DNA from 2 places in the Halorhodospira sp. M38 genome. Region 1 is predicted to be linked to the other one. Evidence: predicted binding sites of a transcription regulator. Region 1 holds the regulator's gene; the other holds the start of a gene.
The links. Region 1 encodes FliA, which starts transcription of late flagellar genes. Its sites were predicted from a motif close to GCTAAAGTTNNNNNNNNNNCNGCCGATA; they were not measured.
Positions count from the first base shown of each region.

Region 2: a site for FliA is predicted at 1,777-1,804, ahead of LRA98_RS01850 (MotY family protein). Genes of this name have one in related genera too.

Region 1 is NZ_JAJNQP010000005.1:95,000-104,018, reverse strand. It holds gene LRA98_RS05175 (ParA family protein) at 1-408, opposite strand, end outside; gene LRA98_RS05170 (protein-glutamate methylesterase/protein-glutamine glutaminase) at 428-1,648, opposite strand; gene LRA98_RS05165 (chemotaxis protein CheA) at 1,693-3,927, opposite strand; gene LRA98_RS05160 (protein phosphatase CheZ) at 3,967-4,752, opposite strand; gene cheY (chemotaxis response regulator CheY) at 4,758-5,141, opposite strand; gene LRA98_RS05150 (RNA polymerase sigma factor FliA) at 5,196-5,939, opposite strand; gene LRA98_RS05145 (MinD/ParA family protein) at 5,939-6,772, opposite strand; gene flhF (flagellar biosynthesis protein FlhF) at 6,811-8,556, opposite strand; gene flhA (flagellar biosynthesis protein FlhA) at 8,563-9,019, opposite strand, start outside.
Region 2 is NZ_JAJNQP010000002.1:40,520-49,538, forward strand. It holds gene LRA98_RS01830 (light-harvesting protein) at 1-189, shown strand, start outside; gene def (peptide deformylase) at 280-768, shown strand; gene pufA (light-harvesting antenna LH1, alpha subunit) at 1,036-1,230, opposite strand; gene pufB (light-harvesting antenna LH1, beta subunit) at 1,243-1,470, opposite strand; gene LRA98_RS01850 (MotY family protein) at 1,912-2,781, shown strand; gene LRA98_RS01855 (acyl-CoA thioesterase) at 2,833-3,249, shown strand; gene LRA98_RS01860 (universal stress protein) at 3,265-4,167, opposite strand; gene LRA98_RS01865 (lipocalin-like domain-containing protein) at 4,179-5,345, opposite strand; gene LRA98_RS01870 (ABC transporter permease) at 5,338-7,869, opposite strand; gene LRA98_RS01875 (ABC transporter ATP-binding protein) at 7,866-8,525, opposite strand; gene LRA98_RS01880 (DsrE family protein) at 8,635-9,019, opposite strand, start outside.

The sequences.
Region 1 (9,019 bases):
CATCAGCACGCCGAGCATCGGCGGGCAATCGAGCAGGGTGTAGTCGAAGCGGTGGGCCATGGTGCTCAGGCCGCGGCGGATGACCAGCCCCATCCCCTTGCGGCTGCCCAGCTGCCGGTCGAGGGTCGCCAGAGAGGTGGACGCCGGCAGCAGGTGCAGCCCCTGCACCGCGGTGGGCACACTCATCGCCTCGGGGTCGACACCCCGCCCCTGGTGGCGGAAGAGCTCGTAGAGGTTCGGCTCGACCTCCTCCGGGTCGTAGCCGAAGTAGCTGGTCAGCGAGCCGTGGGGATCGAGGTCGACCACCAGCACCGAGCTGCCGCGCTGGGCGAGCAGCCCGGCCAGGCTGGTGACGACGGTGGTCTTGCCGACGCCGCCCTTCTGATTGGCCACGGTCCAGATGCGCATAGGCCTGCGATCCTGCCCGCTAGCGGAGGCGGGCGAGTTCGTCTCCGATCCGGTCCAGGGGCAGCACCTGGTCGGTGAGCCCGGCCCGGGTCACCGCCGCAGGCATGCCGTAGATGACGCTGCTCGCCTCGTCCTGGCTCCACACCCAGCAGCCGTTATCCTTGAGCAGCCGGGCCCCTTTGGCCCCGTCGGAGCCCATGCCGGTGAGCACGATGCCCAGCACCCCGCCCGGGGCCAGCCGGGCCAGCTCGCTGAAGGCGATGTCGACACTCGGCTTGTAGTGGTGGTCACTCTGCCCCTCGTAGGTGTAGACGCTGAGTGCGCCGCTACGCCCGCGCACCCCCAGATGCCGGCCTCCGGGAGCGAGCAGGACCTCGCCCGGGCGCAGCATGTCGTCATCGGCCGCCTCACGCACGCGCACCTGGCAGAGCTCGTTGAGACGCTCGGCGAAGGCCGGCGTGAAGGAGGCCGGCATATGCTGGATCACCAGCACGGGTACCGGGAAGCTCGCTGGCAGCCGCGTCAGCACCCGCTGCAGGGCCACCGGACCGCCGGTGGAGCAGCCGATGACCACCGCCTGCAGGTCGGCCAGGCGCGGAGCGCCGCGCGCGCCCCGCCGGGGGCCTGCCGCGGGGGCAGTGGCAGGCTCGGCTGCCGGGGTCGGGGCCTCGGCCGGGGACTCGGGCGCGAGCTCGCCGCCCGTCCTCCGCCGGGTCGACGGCGCCGTCGAGGCAGGGGTGCGCCGGGGTCGGTCGGCCTCACCGCCAGCCGGAGGGGGTGTCGGGGCGGGGGAGCGGGCCTGGGAGGCGGCCGCCTGCCCGCCCCGGGAACCGCCGCCGCGGCGACCGCCGCCAAGCTCCACCAGCCGCTCGCAGAGCTGCCGCTGGACCGCTTCCATATCCCCGGAGAGGTCGGCGAAACGCTTGGGGATGAAATCGGCGGCGCCGGCCTCCAGCGCCTCGATGGTGGCCCGTGCGCCCTCGTGGGTGAGCGAGGAGAACATCAGGACCGGGGTGGGCCGGCGCTGCATGATCTCGCGGACCGCCGAGATGCCGTCGAGCTCGGGCATCTCGATGTCCATGGTGATGACGTCCGGACACAGGCGCTGGGCCAGGGACACGGCCTGGCGTCCATCGCCAGCCTCGCCGCAGACCTCGAGACGCGGGTCCTGCTCGACCATGGCGCGGATGCGCCGGCGGAAGAAGCCGGAATCGTCGACCACCAGAACCCGAATGCTCACCCAGTCCTCCTCTACGAGCGACGCGCGCCCCGCGCCCGGGCGGCCTACAGCCGCTTGCCGTAGGCCTTGATCAGGCTCGGGATGTCGACGATCAGGGCGATCTGCCCGTCGCCGGTGATGGTCGAGCCGGCCAGCCCCGGCAGGCCGTGGAGCAGCGCGCCCAGGGGCTTGATGACCACCTCCTCGAGACCGATGACCTCGTCGACGACAAAGCCGACGGCCTGGTTGCCGACGATGACCGTGATGACCTGCCGCTCGTCCTCGGCCTCCTCGCCGTTGGCCATCTCGCGCTTGGTGGTGAGCACCGGCTCACCGGCCTGGCTGAGCCAGCGCTCCAGGAAGAACAGCGGCATGGCCTTGTCGCGGACGATGGCCACCAGGCGGTTGTTGACCACGTTGGTGCGCACGTCCTGGAGTTCGAAGATCTCGCGCACCACGGACATGGGCAGGGCGAACTTGCGCCCGGAGACCTTGACCATCAGCGTCGGCAGGATAGCCAGGGTGAGCGGCAGCTGGATGCGCATGACCGTGCCACGGCCCAGCTCGGAGTCGATGTCCACGGTGCCGTTGAGCCGCGAGAGACTGTTCTTGACCACGTCCATGCCCACGCCGCGGCCGGAGACGTCGGAGATCTCCTCCTTGCTCGAGAACCCGGCGTGGAAGATCAGGCTGTACGCCTCCTTGTCATCGAGCCGCGAGGCCGACTCCTCGTCCATCATGCCCTTTTTCACCGCCAGGCCGCGCAGCTTGTCCGGGTCCATCCCGCGCCCGTCGTCGGCGATGGTCAGCAGGATGTGATCCCCCTCCTGCTCGGCGGACAGGGTCACCGTGCCCTGGCGGGGCTTGCCGGCGGCCTCGCGCTCATCCGGGTACTCCACGCCGTGATCCACGGCGTTGCGCACCAGGTGGACCATGGGGTCGGCCAGGGCCTCGACCATGTTCTTGTCCAGGTCGGTGTCCTCGCCGTGGGTCTCCAGCGTGACCTCCTTGTCGAGCTGCCGGGCCAGGTCGCGGATCACCCGGGGGAAACGGCCGAAGACCTTCTTGATCGGCTGCATGCGCGTCTTCATCACCGAAGACTGCAGGTCGGAGGTGACCAGCTCCAGATCGCTGACCGCCTGGCCGAGGCGATCGTCGTCGAGCTCGTTGCGCAGGTTGGAGAGGCGGTTGCGCACCAGCACCAGCTCGCCGACGAGGTTCATGATCTCGTCGAGCTTGGCGGTATCCACCCGCACCGAGGCCTCGACCTTGTTGCCGCCACCCCCGGCATCGGCACCCGTGCCACCCTTGTCGGCACCGGCACCGCCACCGCCCCCACCACCCTGGCCGCCGCCGGCGGCCGGCTTGCGGGCGGGGGCATCGGCCTGCGGCGTCGCCGGGGTCGACTCCGCCGCAGCGGCCGGCTCGGGCTCCCGGGGGGCCGCCGGCGCGTCGGCCGCCTGCGGCTCGCCAGCCGCGGCCGCGCCGGGTGGGGGCGGCGCCGAAGCGCTTTGCGCATCGTCGCCCGCGCCTTCGACCGCCGGCGGCGACGCGTCCTTGCCGGGCGCTGCTCCGGGGCCGTAGAGGCTGTCGAGCAGCTGCTCGAACTCCTCCTCGGTGATCTCGTCGTCCCCGCCGCCCGAGGCCGGTTCGGCGGCCTCCGCGGCCGGATCCTCGGCCACCGGCTTGCCCTGGTGCTGACCTTTGCCGTGGAGCTCGTCGAGCAGCTGCTCGAACTCAGCGTCGGTGATCTCGTCGCCGCCTCCGGAGGTGGCGGCCTCGTCGCCGTCGTCCAGGGCGGTGAGCAGCTCATCGAACTCGGCGTCGCTGTCGTCGCCGGTCTGCTCTTGCTGGGAGGCCGGCTGCTGCTCCTGCGCTGCCCCTGCGGCGGCGGCCGGCGGCGCACCGGCATCCGCCTGCTTGAGCCGGTCGAGCTCCTGGAGCAGCTCCGCCGAGGCCGGTTCCGGGTCGCTGCCGTTCTCGATCTGCCCGAACTGCGCGACCACCACATCGAGCGCGCGCAGGACGGTGTCCATCAGCTCCGGCGAGACCTGCTTCTCGCCATTGCGCAGCAGGTTGAAGACGTCCTCGGTGCGGTGGCAGACCTCAACCAGCGGATCGAGCCCGAGGAACCCGGCGCCCCCCTTGATGGTGTGGAAGCCGCGGAAGACCGAATTGAGCAGATCCTGGTCCTCGCCGTGCTGCTCCAGATCCACCAGCTGCTCGCCCAGCCGGTCGAGGATCTCCCGAGACTCGACCAGGAAGTCCTGCACGATGTCGTCGTCGAGGTCGATGGCCATGCTCGGCCTCCGCTGTTGTTGGGCTTCTCGGTGCCCGGGCTAAAACCCCAGGCTCGACAGGAGATCGTCCACTTCGTCCTGCCCGCTGACCACGTCGTCGCCACCCTTGCCGGGCATGGTCGGCCCCTCGCCGCGGCGCATCCGCTCGCTGGCCACCTCGGCGTCCTCGGCCGGCCGGGTGGAGGGCTGCTGGCCTTCCTCCTCGAAGCGCTGCCCGGAGATGCGCACCAGCTGGACCAGGTTCGACTCGACCTCCTCGACCAGGGCGATGACCTTGCGGATGATCTGCCCGGTCAGGTCCTGGTAGTCCTGGGCCATCAACGCCTCGTTGAGCTGATCGCTGATCTGCCGGCTGTCTGCCTGGACCCGGTTGAGGAAGCCATCCAGCTCGCGGGAGAGCTCGCGGAAGTCCTCGACATTGAGCTCGCGGCGCTGGAAGGCCTGCCAGCGCTCCGCCAGCCGTGCCCCCTCCTCGGCCAGCTCCTGCGCCAGCGGCGCACTGCCCTCGATCACCGTCAGGGTGCGGTGGGCGGCCTGCTCGGTCATCGTGATGACGTAGTTCAGGCGCTCGCGGGCATCGGGGATCTCCTGGGAGGTGATATCGGCCAGGCGCTCGTCGTAGTTGAACGCCTTGATCGCCTCATGCAGATCCCGGGTCAGCGTCCCCAGCTCGCGGAAGAGCTCGGTCTCCCGCAGGTGGGTCAGGTCGTCGATGACCGTCTGGGCACCCTCGCTGTCCCCGGCGTCGACGTGCTCCAGTAACTGCTGCGCGGCGCGGCGGTACGCCTCGAGGTCGGCGCCGCTGCTGCCCTGCTCCCGGCGCATGCTGCTCATCCCCCGCCTGCCTGGACCCGCTCGAAGATCTTGTCGATCTTCTCGCGCAGCGTCGCCGCGGTGAAGGGCTTGACGATGTAGCCGTTCACCCCGGCCTGCGCCGCCTCCATGATCTGCTCGCGCTTGGCCTCGGCGGTGACCATCAGCGTGGGCAGGTCCTTGAGATTGGCGTCGGCACGGACGTGCTTGAGCAGTTCCAGACCGGTCATGCCCGGCATGTTCCAGTCGGTGATCAGAAAGTCGATCCCGCCCTTCTGCAGGATGGGCAGCGCCGTGTTGCCGTCGTCGGCCTCGACCACGTTGTTGTAGCCGAGTTCGCGCAACAGGTTCTTGATGATCCGCCTCATCGTGGAGAAATCGTCCACAACGAGGATCTTCATGTTCTTGTCCGCTGCCACATTGCCCCCCTATCTCGAGGCCTTGCCAAAGCCGTGCTACGCCGTTCGTTCCTGCTGCTCGCGCCGCCACTCCCCGAGACGGTTGCGCAGCTTGAGCATGATCCGGCCGTGGATCTGGCTGACCCGCGACTCCGAGACCCCGAGCACCTCGCCGATCTCACGCAGGTTGAGTTCCTCATCGTAGTAGAGCGCCATGACCAGGCGCTCGCGCTCGGGCAACTCCCGGATCGCCTCGGCCAGCTCGCCCTGGAACGCCTCGTCCTGCAGCATGGCCAGGGGGCCGGGGTCGTGCCCGGCGGGCTCGTGGGGCTCGCCGGTGCCCGGGTCCTCCTGGTCGATGCTGAAGACCTTCGCCGAGGACACATCCTGCAGGATATTGTGGTATTCCGCCACCGAGATCCCCAGGGCCTCGGCCACCTCGTGGTCGCGGGCATCCCGCCCGGTCCGGTGCTCGATGCTGCGGATGGCTTCGGCCACCTCGCGGCCCTTGCGGTGGACCGAACGCGGCGTCCAGTCGAGCCGGCGCATCTCGTCGAGCATGGCGCCGCGGATGCGGATGCCGGCGTAGGTCTGGAAGCTCGCCCCCTGGGAGGAGTCGTACTGGCGCGCCGCCTCGAGCAGGCCGATCATACCGGCCTGGATCAGGTCCTCGAGCTGCACGCTCGGCGGCAGGCGGCTAGCCAGATGGTGGGCGATCCGCTTGACCAGCGAGGCGTGGCGGGTGACCAGATCCTCGTCGCCCTGCTGTGCCACCGCGGTGTACATCGCGTGACCATTCATCAGGTCACCTCTCCCCCCATGCTGCTGTATTCGATCAGTCGCTCGACGAAGAACTCCAGGTTCCCGGTGGCCCCCGAGGGGGTCGGCCACGCGTCGATTCGCCGCGCCAGATCACCGAACGCCCGCGCCGAGGGGCTGTTCGGGTAGGTCTCGACCACCGGCTGCTGCTTCTGCACCGCCCGGCGTAGGCGATCATCCTCCGGGATGGCGCCGATGAAGTCCAGGTTCAGGTCGAGGAAGCGCTCGGTGGCCACGGCCAGCTTCTGGTGCAGCATCTGCCCCTCGCGGCGGCTGCGCACGCGGTTGGCGACCAGGTGGAAGCGCTCGACCCCGTAGCGGTTGAGGACCTTGATCAGGGCGTAGGCATCGGTGATCGACGAGGGCTCATTGCAGGCGACGATGACCAGTTCGCGGCAGGCGCGCACGAAGCTGACCACGCTCTCGGAGATGCCCGCCGCGGTGTCGACGAGCAGCACATCCACCTCGCGCTGGAGCTCGCTGAAGCAGCGGATCAGCCCGGCGTGCTCGGCGGCGGTGAGCTCGGCCATGCGCTGGGTGCCCGAAGAGGCGGGCACGATGGTAAAGCCGCCGGGGGCCTCGACGAGGACCTCATCGAGGCTCGCCTCGCCGGCGAGCACGTGGGAGAGGTTGAGCTTGGGCGACAGGCCCAGGGCCACGTCGACGTTGGCCAGCCCCAGGTCGGCGTCGAAGAGCATCACCTCCTGGCCCATGCGACTGAGCGCAGTGGCCAGATTCACGGAGACGTTGGTCTTGCCGACCCCGCCTTTGCCGCCGGTGACGGCGACCACCTTGACCGGTCTGGTTTTCGCCATCCTGCGCAACCCCGCCGCCTGATCGAGGCCTGGCTCTGTCAGGAACATGCGCCTCCCCCACCGAGAGCCAATGCCAGGGCTTCCTCGTCGGCCTCCTGAACGTGCTCGTCCAGCAGCGCACACGCCCGGTGCACGAGTGTATCACCCCTGGCCGCCTGAAGGTCTTCCGGCACCCGCTGCCCCACGGCCAGATAGGCGATAGGCAGCTTGGTGCGCAGGGCGCAGGTCATCGCCCCGCCCAGGCTGGAGGCCTCGTCGACCTTGGTGAAGATGCAGCCCACCGGCTCGGCGCCGGCGAAGGCGCTGACCGATTCGGTCAGCGTCGCCATCTGGGTGGCCGCTGAGAGCACCAGGTAGGTCTTCACCAGCCCCTCGGCGCTGCCCAAGGTCTTGAACTGCTCGGCCAAACGCACGTCGCGCTGGCTCATGCCCACGGTGTCGATGAGCACCAGGCCGCGGTCCATCAGATCGTCGACGATGGTCCGCAGCTCATGGCGGTTGGTGGCGGTGTAGACGGGCACATCGAGGATGCGGGCGTAGGTCAGCAGCTGGTCCTGGGCGCCGACCCGGTAGTTGTCGGTGCTCACCAGTGCCACCTGCTCGCGGCCGTGGCGCAGGGCGTAGCGCGCCGCCAGCTTGGCCACCGTGGTGGTCTTGCCGACGCCGGTGGGGCCGACCAGGGCGTAGACCCCGCCGCGGTCGACGATCTCGTCGCCGGCGATGGGCAGGTGCCGGGCGATCAGGGCCAGCGCCTTGCGGAAGGCGGTGTCGGGGTTCTCGTCGCCGCCAATGTGATCGGCCAGCTTGCGGCTGACTTCGGTGCCCATGCCGAGATCCGTGAGCCGTTTGATCACCGTGGCTCGGGCCGGGTGGCGGTGACCCATGCGGTTCCACTCGAGCAGCGAGAGCTGGTTCTCGAAGAGGCTGCGCAGGGTGCGGATCTCCTCGCGCATCTCCTGGAAGGCCGGCTCCTCCTCGACGCGACGGCGGCTCGCACCGGAGCCACCCCCGGTAGACGGGCCCTCCTGGTTGCCGGCGCTGGCCGCCTCGGCGGCGGCCCCCATGGCGGCGGCGTGCTCGACCCCGCCGAGCCCCTGGCCCCGGTCGCCACCGGGCTCGCCGCCGCTGGCCGCCCCGCCCCGACCACGCGCCGGCCGGGAGGCCGGCTCGCGTCGCGGCTGCTCGGCGCGCTTGCGCTCCACCTCCTGGTGCTCGCGGCTGAGGGCGTCGAAGAGTTCGGCGTCCTCGTCGGCGCCGCCGACGCGCAGATCGATACGCGGCTCGCGGCGCTCGCCGCCGCTGCGCTCCTGGCCGGAACTGCGATGGGCGGCCGCGTTGGCGCGGGCCCGCTCCGCCGCGCCGGTGTCGATGCGCGGCCGCCCGCGGGACGGGCCGCCCCCCTCACGCTGCGGCAGGGCGTCGTCGGCCACCGCACCACCGGCGCGCAGACTGCGCAGGCGGGCCAGTGCCGCCTCGCGAGCACGGCCGGCCTCATCCTCGGCCGGCTCCGCCTGCCCGGACGGCTCGTCCTCGGCGGCGGGCAGGTCCGGCTCACCGGGGCGCGGGCCCGGCGAGCCGTCCAGGGGCGGGATCTCGGCGGCCCGCGGATCCTGCGCGCGGGCCGCCGCCTGAACGGCGCGCTCGTCGTAGTCCACCGCCGAGATCACCTCGACGCCGCCGTCGACATTGCGCGACGAGATCACCACGGCATCCGGGCCGTGCTGCTCCTTGACCTTGCGCAGCGCCTCGCGGGTATTGGCGGCGAAGATTCGCTTGATTCGCATGGTGCGTTACCCCTGCTTGCCCGATTCCTCCTGCCCCTGACCGACGTTGGCGATGATGCGCACCTGCCGGTCATCCGGGACCTCGTTGTAGGACAGGACGTAAAGCCCCGACGCCACGTTGCGGGACAGCCGCCGCAGCCAGTGGCGCAGCGGCGGTGACGTCAGCAATACGGCGGGCTGACCGGCGGCTTCTTGACGCTCCGCCGCCTGGGCGATCGAGCGCTGCATGCGCTCGGCCAGCCCGGGCTCGATGCCGCCGCCCCCGTCCCCGGCACCCTGCACGGAATTAAGCAAGAGTTGTTCCAGCTGCGGCTCCAGGGTGATCACCGGCACCTCGCGCTGCATGCCGACGATCTCCTGGACGATCATGCGGCTGAGCGCTTCGCGCACGTGCTGAGTCAGCTGCCCCGGGTCCTTGGTCTTCTGCCCGTGCTCGGCCAGCGCCTCGACGATGGAGCGCATG
Region 2 (9,019 bases), on a different contig from region 1:
GTCAAGCCCAGCGTCGGTCTCCCGCTGCTGCTGGGTGTGGTCCTGCTGATCGCCCTGCTGGTGCACGGCGCGATCCTGACGAACACCGACTGGTATCCCAGCTACTTCCAGGGCAACGCCGCGGCCGAGATCCCGGCCTCGGAGATTGCCGAGAGCGACGCGCTGGCAACGCGCGAGTCGATGGTGTAAATCCGCCTGCGCGGATAGCAGCCCATTGACGGCTCGACACTGGGGCGGGGTCTGCGGATCTCGCCCCTTTTTTTCTCCTTAGGACCCCCCATGGCCAAGCTAAACATCCTTGAGCACCCCGACCCCCGTCTGCGGGAACCCTCGGCACCGGTGGAGACCTTCGACCAGGAACTCCGTGAGCTGGTCGACGACATGATCGAGACCATGCGCGCCGCCTCCGCCATCGGACTGGCGGCCCCGCAGGTGGATGTCCGCCGGCGCATTATCGTCTGCTGCGCCGATCCGGAACAGACACCGCGCGTATTCATCAATCCGGAGATCACCGGCAGCAGCCTGCCCGGTTACATCGAGGAGCGTTGCCTCTCGGTCCCCGGTCGGCAAGGCCTTGTGGTGCGCCCCACCCGGATCAGTGTCCGCGCTCAGGACACCAGCGGTGAGCGGTTCCACTGCAAGCTGGAGAACCTGGAGGCCGTCTGCCTGCACCACGAGGTCGACCACCTGGACGGCACCCTGTTCATCGACCGACTCTCTTTCTGGCAACGGCTGCGGATGCGCGCCGGCCGCCTCCTTCGCCGCTAGCGGGCACCACACAGACGCCATACAGGCGCTCGCTGGGCAAGGAATGGGTGCCCGGACGTGTAGGCGCCCGGGCACCGCGCTTGGCTGGTGGGGGCCGGCATAGAAGACCTCCCCCAGAGGAGACAGGAGACTGGTGCGGACACACAAAGAAAAACGGGGCATATGCCCCGTTTTTCTTCACAACCTGCCGCGTCCGGCAGGCTCCCTGGGAGGAACCTCTCCCACTCCGAGAGAGCGGGAGAGCCTCCTACCTTCCGGGAGCGGGTGTCAGACCTGCCGCGGGGGCAGAGCGGACACCTCTTCAGCGGACTCGCTCACCGAGCTGACCGCAGCACCGCCAACCCAGTTGAACCGGTCGGTGCTGAGCAGGATGAAGTGAATCACCAGGGCCAGCACGGCCAGCCAGGAGAAGATGCCGATCAGGACGCGGCGCGGATCGTAAAGCTTCCAGAGTCTCCACATGGTTCTATCTCCTTAACCAGCAAGCGGCGCGATTTGGGAAACAGCGGCGGTCACGTTGTGAACACCCTCGATGACGGAGCCGTAGCCCTCGGCACCGGGGATCCACGGACGCCAGGCCCAAGCGAGGAAGTGGGCCACGACGGCCACCGCCGTGAAGATCAGGAAGCTCTGCATGAAGATGCTGTGGAACTCCTTAGCTTCCTCATCGCTAAGGCCCGTCAGCGACATGTTATCGGCCATACGTTTCGTCCTCCGTTCAGCGTTTCAGCCGGTACCGCGCTCTACCCCCGCGCGGTAGGGGGTGGTCGCCCACGCTAACGTGGGACTTCCCGTGCAGCCGGCACCTGGGTGCCGACCTTCCTCAAAGCGCTGGGTCGGTACGCTGGGCCCGCCCAGTCTTCGAGGTTCGTTCGTGTGCCGAGCCCTTGCCTATCTGGTCCAGCGCTCGACCTCCACGATGACCTAAACACTAACGCAGGAATGGGGGCGCTGTGTGGTGGCGTATAACCGCACCCCTGTACCCCCTTGTGGAATCCCTTTCCCTCCACTTCAGTTTCCCGCGCAAATGCCGATATGGTGGACATGATGAATCATCGTACCCGGACCCTTGCAATCGTTTTCGCCTGCGCTGCGGCAATTTGCGTAAGCGCCGGGGCTGTCAGTGGGCAGCAGACGCACCGCATGGACCCGCATGGCGCGCAATGGCACGCCTTCGAGGGGCGTTCCGGGTGCCATATGGCCCACGAAATCCCCGGAAAAGGGGTGGCCTTAATCAGCTACCGGCATGACGGTCGACAGTATCTGAGTTTCTTCGCCAATCGCCCTCCCCGGGAAGAAATCGAGGGGGATCTTTATATTGGCGAGCCAGCCTGGGGCGGGGATCGGCGCCGCCATGTCGAGCCGGTGCGTCTGCACCCGGACACGCGGACACTGCGTTTCAGCCGCCGGACGACGCAGTGGCTACTCGACGCCCTGCGCGACGGGCGCGAGCCACAGATCCGCTACGAGGCCGGATACAGCGGGGAGCTGATCGAGATCGGGCTGACCCCGGCCGCCTTCCAGCGGGCGCTCGGCCACTACCGCGAGTGCATCGCCCGTCATGAGCGCGTCGACGCCGGCACCGCCACCCGCGGCCAGGTTATCCCTGGCCGCACCGGCGAACCCATGGCGGACAGTGACGGCCCAACCTGGGAGGGCAACCTCCCGCGCCTGCCACGCGGGCCGCGCACCGAGGTCTACTTCGCCACGGGCAGCGACGACCTCACCCGCAACGCTCTAGACGAGATCCGGCGGTTCGTCCGCGCCGTCGAGGACAACCCGCACTGGGGCGTGGTGCTATCCATCGGCTATGCGGATACGCGGGGCAGTCCGGAGATCAACGAGCAACTTGCCGAAGCGCGCGCTGCGGCGGTCCGGGACGAGCTAGTGCACCTCGGCCTACCCGAGGACCGGATCGAGATCGAGGCGCGGCTTATCGACGAGGACAACGCTGAACAGGACATCCACGAGCTGGCGAGCAACCGCCGCGTGGAGCTGCGGACGGCCCTCTAGCCACCCGTCTTGTGCTGGCGATGGCAACCGCCGATCCTTATGATCGCCACCATGACGATCGAACTGCCCGAGCATCTGCCCTTCGCCACCGAGCTTTCGGTGCGCATCACCGACGTCAACTACGGCGGCCACCTGGGCAACGACGCCCTAGTCTCCCTGCTCCACGAGGCCCGGGTGGGTTTTCTGGCCCACTACGGCTTCAGTGAGGGGGACTGTGGCGGAGCCGGTATCGTCATCAGCGAGCTGGAGGTAGCGTACCGGGCCGAGGCTTTCCACGGCGACGCCCTGACCATCGCCGTCGGCGCCGGCGCGATCGGACGTAGTAGGGCCGAACTCTTCTACCGCGTCGAGCGCCCGGCAGACGCCAAGGAGGTCGCCCGTGCCCGGACGACCATCGCCTTCTTCGACTACACCGCACGCCGGCCGCGCCGCACCCCGGAGCCCTTCCGCGAGGCCCTCAGCACCTGAGATCCGCGCCGGCGCTCAGCCCTCGCCGCTGGTCAGCAGGACATCGCGCTCGCTCTCGTGGGCGACACGGCGGGCAACGCTACCGAGCAGGGCACCCTGCCAGCGGGAGAGGCCCCGCGTCCCCATGGCAACCAGATCGACATCCGCCTCCTCGGCGAATTGACGGATCACCGTCGCCGGATCGCCGCCGCGGGCCTCGAAGTGGTCTACGCGATCCCGCACCGGCAACTCGTCCACGAGGCGACCCAGGGCCTCGGCGGTCTGCTGCCGCCCGTCCTGCAGGGCCGCCTGGAGCTCTGTAGCAGCCCCCTCGCCCGCCCCGTAGATCCGCTCCAGCGGTGTCGTATCGTGAACGCCGAGCAGCTGCAGCGCGGCGTCCGGGGCCAGGCGGGCGGCCGCTTCGACAGCGTGTCGCGAGCGTCCGGACCCGTCCACGGCCACCAGAACCCGCTGGTAACCGCCCTGCGGCGGGCGCTTGACCACCAGGATAGGCCCGGCGCGCTCGTGGGCCAGGCGCTCCGCGGTTGCGCCGAGGAACAGATCCCGTACCACGCGCCTCCCGTGGGCACCAATCGTGACCAGATCGGCTCCCCACTCCCGCGCCTCTGCAGCGATCTCCGCCGCACCACGTCCCCACCGGCAACCGACCGACCACGCCGGGTCCGCCCCACCGCCGGCGATGGCACTGAGCTGCTCGTTAATTCGCGCCTCACTGGCCCGCTCCAGCTCACGGGTCGCCTGCTGCGCGCCGCCGCCCTGCTCGCGGAACAGCAGGCGCAAGGTCTCCTCCTCGAGATCGGCCTCGATGACGTGCAGGGCCCGCAGTTCAGCCCCGTGCAAGCGAGCCAGATCCAGACTGCGCTGCGCCGCTGCCTCGGTCCGTTCGCTGAGATCGGTGGCATATAGGATCTTGCGCACGACTCCCCCTCCTAATCGACGTAGCCAGTCAGTTCCGCATAGCCGACCGCGCTCACCGGGCGGCCGGCAGCCTCGCCACGACCGCGCAGCGCACCCTCCCAGTATCGAAACCCGTCGCGCAGCTCCTGATCCGCCAGCACAGGCTCGAGCTCCAGGGTCAACTCCTCCTCCGGGTATTCTAGCCGCCAGCGCGCCGGGTAGGTGGCCTCGCCGTCAGGGCTGGTCCAGTGCTCGAGCACCTCGAGGTGCACGTCGTCTCGAGTGACCACGCGGTGACGACCATCGGCCTCCACCCAGCCGCCCTTGCTTCTCGGATCGATGCTGCCATCTTCCCGGCGCAAGTGATAGAACATCAGTTCGCGGTCATCGTCGAGCTGAATCGAGAACCAGTCCCATCCGGTCTGCTCCTCACTCAGGGTGCTGCTGCCCCACTCCCGATCGATCCAGGCGCTCCCCGAGACCGTGTGCTCGCCGCCGGGGACCGCCAGACGCCCAGCCGCCTGTAGCCGAGGGAGCGTGTAGTAGTAGGAGGCGTTACCGGGGTCGTCGCCCTTGCGGCTGTAGCCGTCCTCGCCCTGGAACACCATCGGCTTGCGCGCCCGCAGATCCAGTTCCAGCTCGACCCCCTCGGCCTCGAGCCGGGTCCGCAACCGGTTCAGCCCCTGGCCTGGCGCACCGCGGACTTCCCAGTCCTCCAACCACACCCGGAACGGGTCGGGTCGGGCCCCAGCCAGGCCGACAGCGCCCCGCGCCAGCCGCTCGAAGTGGTGGAAGGTCTCCCCCTCGGTGTCCGTCACGGCGAAGTGGGCCATCCACAACTGATTGGTCCCCCAGGCCGAACGGCGCGGGGCCGGCTCGGGGGACAGGGCGAAACGGAAGAAGGTGACCTGGAATCCGAAGTGACGACCGTCCTCGTCGAACACATTGCCCGTGATATACCACCATTCGTGACGGTAGTCGGGGTGCGGCCCGTGATCCCGGGGAAAGACCAGCGGCCGCGGCCCCAAGGCCCGGGCGAAGCCCTGCGCATCCTGTTCGCCGGAGAGCGCCCCGGCAACCGTGACCCCCTGCTGCCCGGCTGCGCCGTTTTGCTCCGGCGGATCCGTGCACCCGGCCAGCAGCAAGACCGTGACGACAGCCACGCCGCCGCGGAGTAGCCTGCCGAGTCGCTCAGCCATCCTCACGCATCGCCTCCCCCGGGGGTACTCTGGCTGCACGGTAGGCGGGATAGAGCCCGGCGAGCAAGGCGGCCACGGTCGCCAGGGCCACGGCCTGTGCCAGCACTGCCGGATCCACCTGGAACTGCAGGCTCCAGCCAAACGCGCGCTGGTTGATCACGTCGGTCAGGGCAAGTGCCAGGGCAAGGCCCGGCACGATGGCCAGAACGCCGGCAAACGCACCCAGCAATCCCGTGCGGGCCAGTTCCAGCGTCCAGACCTGCGCCGGCGTCAGTCCCAAGGCACGCAGGACCGCCACCTCGCCACTGCGCTCCAGTGCGAGCGCCAGCAGAGCACCGAAGACGCCGACAGCCGCGACGATGGTGGCCAGCAACTGCAGAACCCGCGTCACGGCGAAGGTGCGGTCGAACACCTCAAGCGACAGGCGCCGAATCTCGGCATCGGAGCGGAAGGTGAGCACTCCGGCCTCGTCACCGGTGGCCTCGCGCAGCGCAGCGATCAGGGCGTCGGTGTCGATCCCCGCCCCGGCGTGGACGGCCAGGCCGTCGACGGCGTCGTCCTGCCAGTGCTCGTCGTAGAACCCCCGCGCCACGAACACAGCACCCTGACTCGTCGTGTAGTCGTGAACCACGGCGAGCACCGGGAGGTGCCGCTCGCCGGCGGGCGTCCGGATGGCCACCCGATCGCCGACCTCGAGATTGTGGTGGGCAGCGAAGGGCTCGGTGATGTAGGCACCCTCTCCCCGCTCGAAACGGTCCCAGGCCGCCGGCCCCCGCTCCTTGTACGCCATGCCGGCATCACCAACCGGACCGTGATCAAAGGCACGGAGCTGGATCTCGCCGAACTCGGAGGGAACCCGCAACTGGCGCGAGGTCGCCACCGACTCGACCCCTTCTACTTCGGCCAAACGCTCGTGCAGCTGCGGCGGCAACTCCGGCGGCGGCTCGCCGGTCTGGGACGGGGCGCTGACATAGACATCCGCCGACAGCGTGCTGTCCAACCAGGTAGCCAGGCTGCCGCGGAAGCTGTCGATCATGACGGTCACCCCGATGACCGCCGTCACCGCAACCACCAGCGCCACGGCCGCCACCCCGCTGCGCGACAGCCCGGCCGCCACGCCCCGCGCGGCCATGCGTCCCGGCGCCCCGAGCAGCCAACCGGCCGGACCGGCAAGCGCGTCGGCCAGCCCTCCCACGGCCCAGGGCACCAAGAGCGCAGCACCGACCAGCAGGGCAAAGACGCCACCGAAACCCACCACCAGGCCGCCGCTGCCACCCCACAGGAGACCGACTCCGGCGGCACCGAGCAACAGCCCGCCCCCGGCCAGCGGGCGCACCCAGCGACGTGCACGCCCCTCCAGCGTGGCGCGGTCCAAGGCCGTGCGCGGGGCAACCGAGGCAGCTTCCCAGGCCGGCGCGGGGGCCGCCAGTGCGGCCGCCACCACCCCCAGCGCCGCGGCCATGAAAAGCGCCGTGGGTGCAAGCGCAACCTCACGGACGTTATGGACGAAGTAGAGGTCGGTGATGGTCCGTGTCACGAGTTCGAGCAATCCGTCAGCCAGCAGGTAGCCGAGGGGCAGACCCGCCAGCGTTCCGGCGATCCCGAGCACGACCCCCTCGGTAACCACCGCGCGGAACAGCCGCCCGCGACCGACTCCGAGGGCTCGCAGCCGACCGATCAACGCCCGGCGCTGGACCACGGAGAAGGAGATTGCGTTGTAGATGAGCAGCGCGCCCACCAGCAGGGCCAGCAAGCTGAAGGCGGTCAGGTTGAGGCGAAAGGCCGCTGTCATTTCGTCGAGGGCAGCCGCGCCTTCCTGGGCCTCGCCGATCACTGCGCCATCGGGCAGTAATTCCTGCACGCGAGCCAGGCGAACCGCTCCGGCTGCTCCCTCGGGGATCACCAGATCGATGCGGTCGAGGCGCCCGAGCCGGTCGAGCAGTTCCTGAGCGGTGGCCACGTCCACTACGACGGTATCCCGCAGCCCCTCAGCGGTCAGGCGATCCGGAGCCTCAACCACCGCAGCCACCTCCAGCCGGTGCTCGCGCCCGGCGACCTCCACCGCCAAGGGGTCTCCCTCAGTCACCCCCAGCCGCCGCGCATCGTCCCGGAAGAGCACCACCAGATCGTCCCGATCGAGCCAGAGGGCAGCATCCACCGCACGAGCGGCACCGGCTACCGCCTCGCGGACCCCCGACTCGGCCCAGGGATCGATGCCGAGCACTCGCAACGGCCCGTCCGGACCTGTGACGTGTCCTTCGACCACCGGGGTCGAGGGGCGAATACCGGCATGCCGCAACCGGGTGTAAAGGCTTTCCTCCACCCCGGCGGTGCCGGCCGTGATCCGGTGGGTAGCCTGCCCGGTGAGGGCCTCCGCCGAACGCGTGAATGCCCGCTCCGAGGAGGCGTTGGCGAGTTCGACGGCAACGACCACCGCCACCCCGAGCGCCACGCCGAGGATCGCCAGCGCCGCCTGCCAGGGGTGGCGCAGGTGATGGCGCCATCCAGCCCGGGCCAGGATCACGCTGCAGACACCTCATCGAGCAGGCCACCCTGCAGTGCAACCACCCGATCGGCGGCGGCCGCCACCTCGCTGGCGTGGGTTGCGATCAGGGCGGTCATGCCACGCTCACGGCGGAGCTCATTGAACAACCCGAGTACGGTTCGGGCCGTCTCCCTGTCGAGGCTGCCCGTGGGCTCGTCGGCGAGGAGAAGCCCGGGGCCGTGCACCAGGGCCCGGGCGACGGCAACCCGCTGCCGCTCGCCGCCGGAGAGGTGTTCCGGGAAGGTGCCCTCCCGTCCCTGCAGTCCGACGCGCTCCAGCAGCGCCCGGGCGTGGCGCCTTCCGTCCCGATCCAGGGCCCCATTGAGCTCCAGCGGAAGGAGCAGATTCTCGAGCACGGTCAGCGTCGGGACGAGATTGAGCTGTTGAAAGATGAAACCGAGATGACGGCGCCGGAAGAGCGTTCGGGCGGTTTCGTCCAGCCTCGCCAGATCCATGCCGTCGAACCTCAGCGCCCCGCGATCCGGTGCCTCCATGGCCCCGATCAGGTTGAGCAGCGTGGATTTGCCCGAGCCGCTCGGACCGATCACGGCCACGGATTCGCCGCGACGGATGGCCAGATCCAGATCCTCGAGGACCAGGCGCACGCCCCCGCCCTCCGGGTAGCCCTTGCACACGCCCTGCAACTGGATCAGCAGATCCTGCGCGGACCGCTCCGCACCGCCCTGCGCCGGCGATCGCGGCGGCTGCCGGCCCTTCGTCGGGCAGGGGCCGGCAGCCTGGCCGTCAGTTGGAGAAGTGGCGGACACTCGGGTCAGCCATGTACTCGGCCACCTCCGGCGCCTCCGCCACACCGACGCCCTCGATCAGGTCGTCCTCGGTGTAGTCGGTGTTGGGCAGGAAAATGGCGCAGACCTCGACCTGAACGCCTTCATCGATCAGGTTGCGCATCATCTGCTGCGGATTGGCACCGGCCGGCTCCAGGGCATCGGCCGAGTAGTCGTCCGTGGCCATCTCGGCCCCGGGGCCGCAGAGCAGGATGCGTGGTTCCTGGCCCTGCTGCATACCCTGGGTGGCGAGGATCATGGACATGCCTTGGGTCTGCAGATCGTCAGAGGTCACGCTGACGAACAGCTTGTCCGGGCCGTGACCGTCGGCCTGGGCCAGCCCT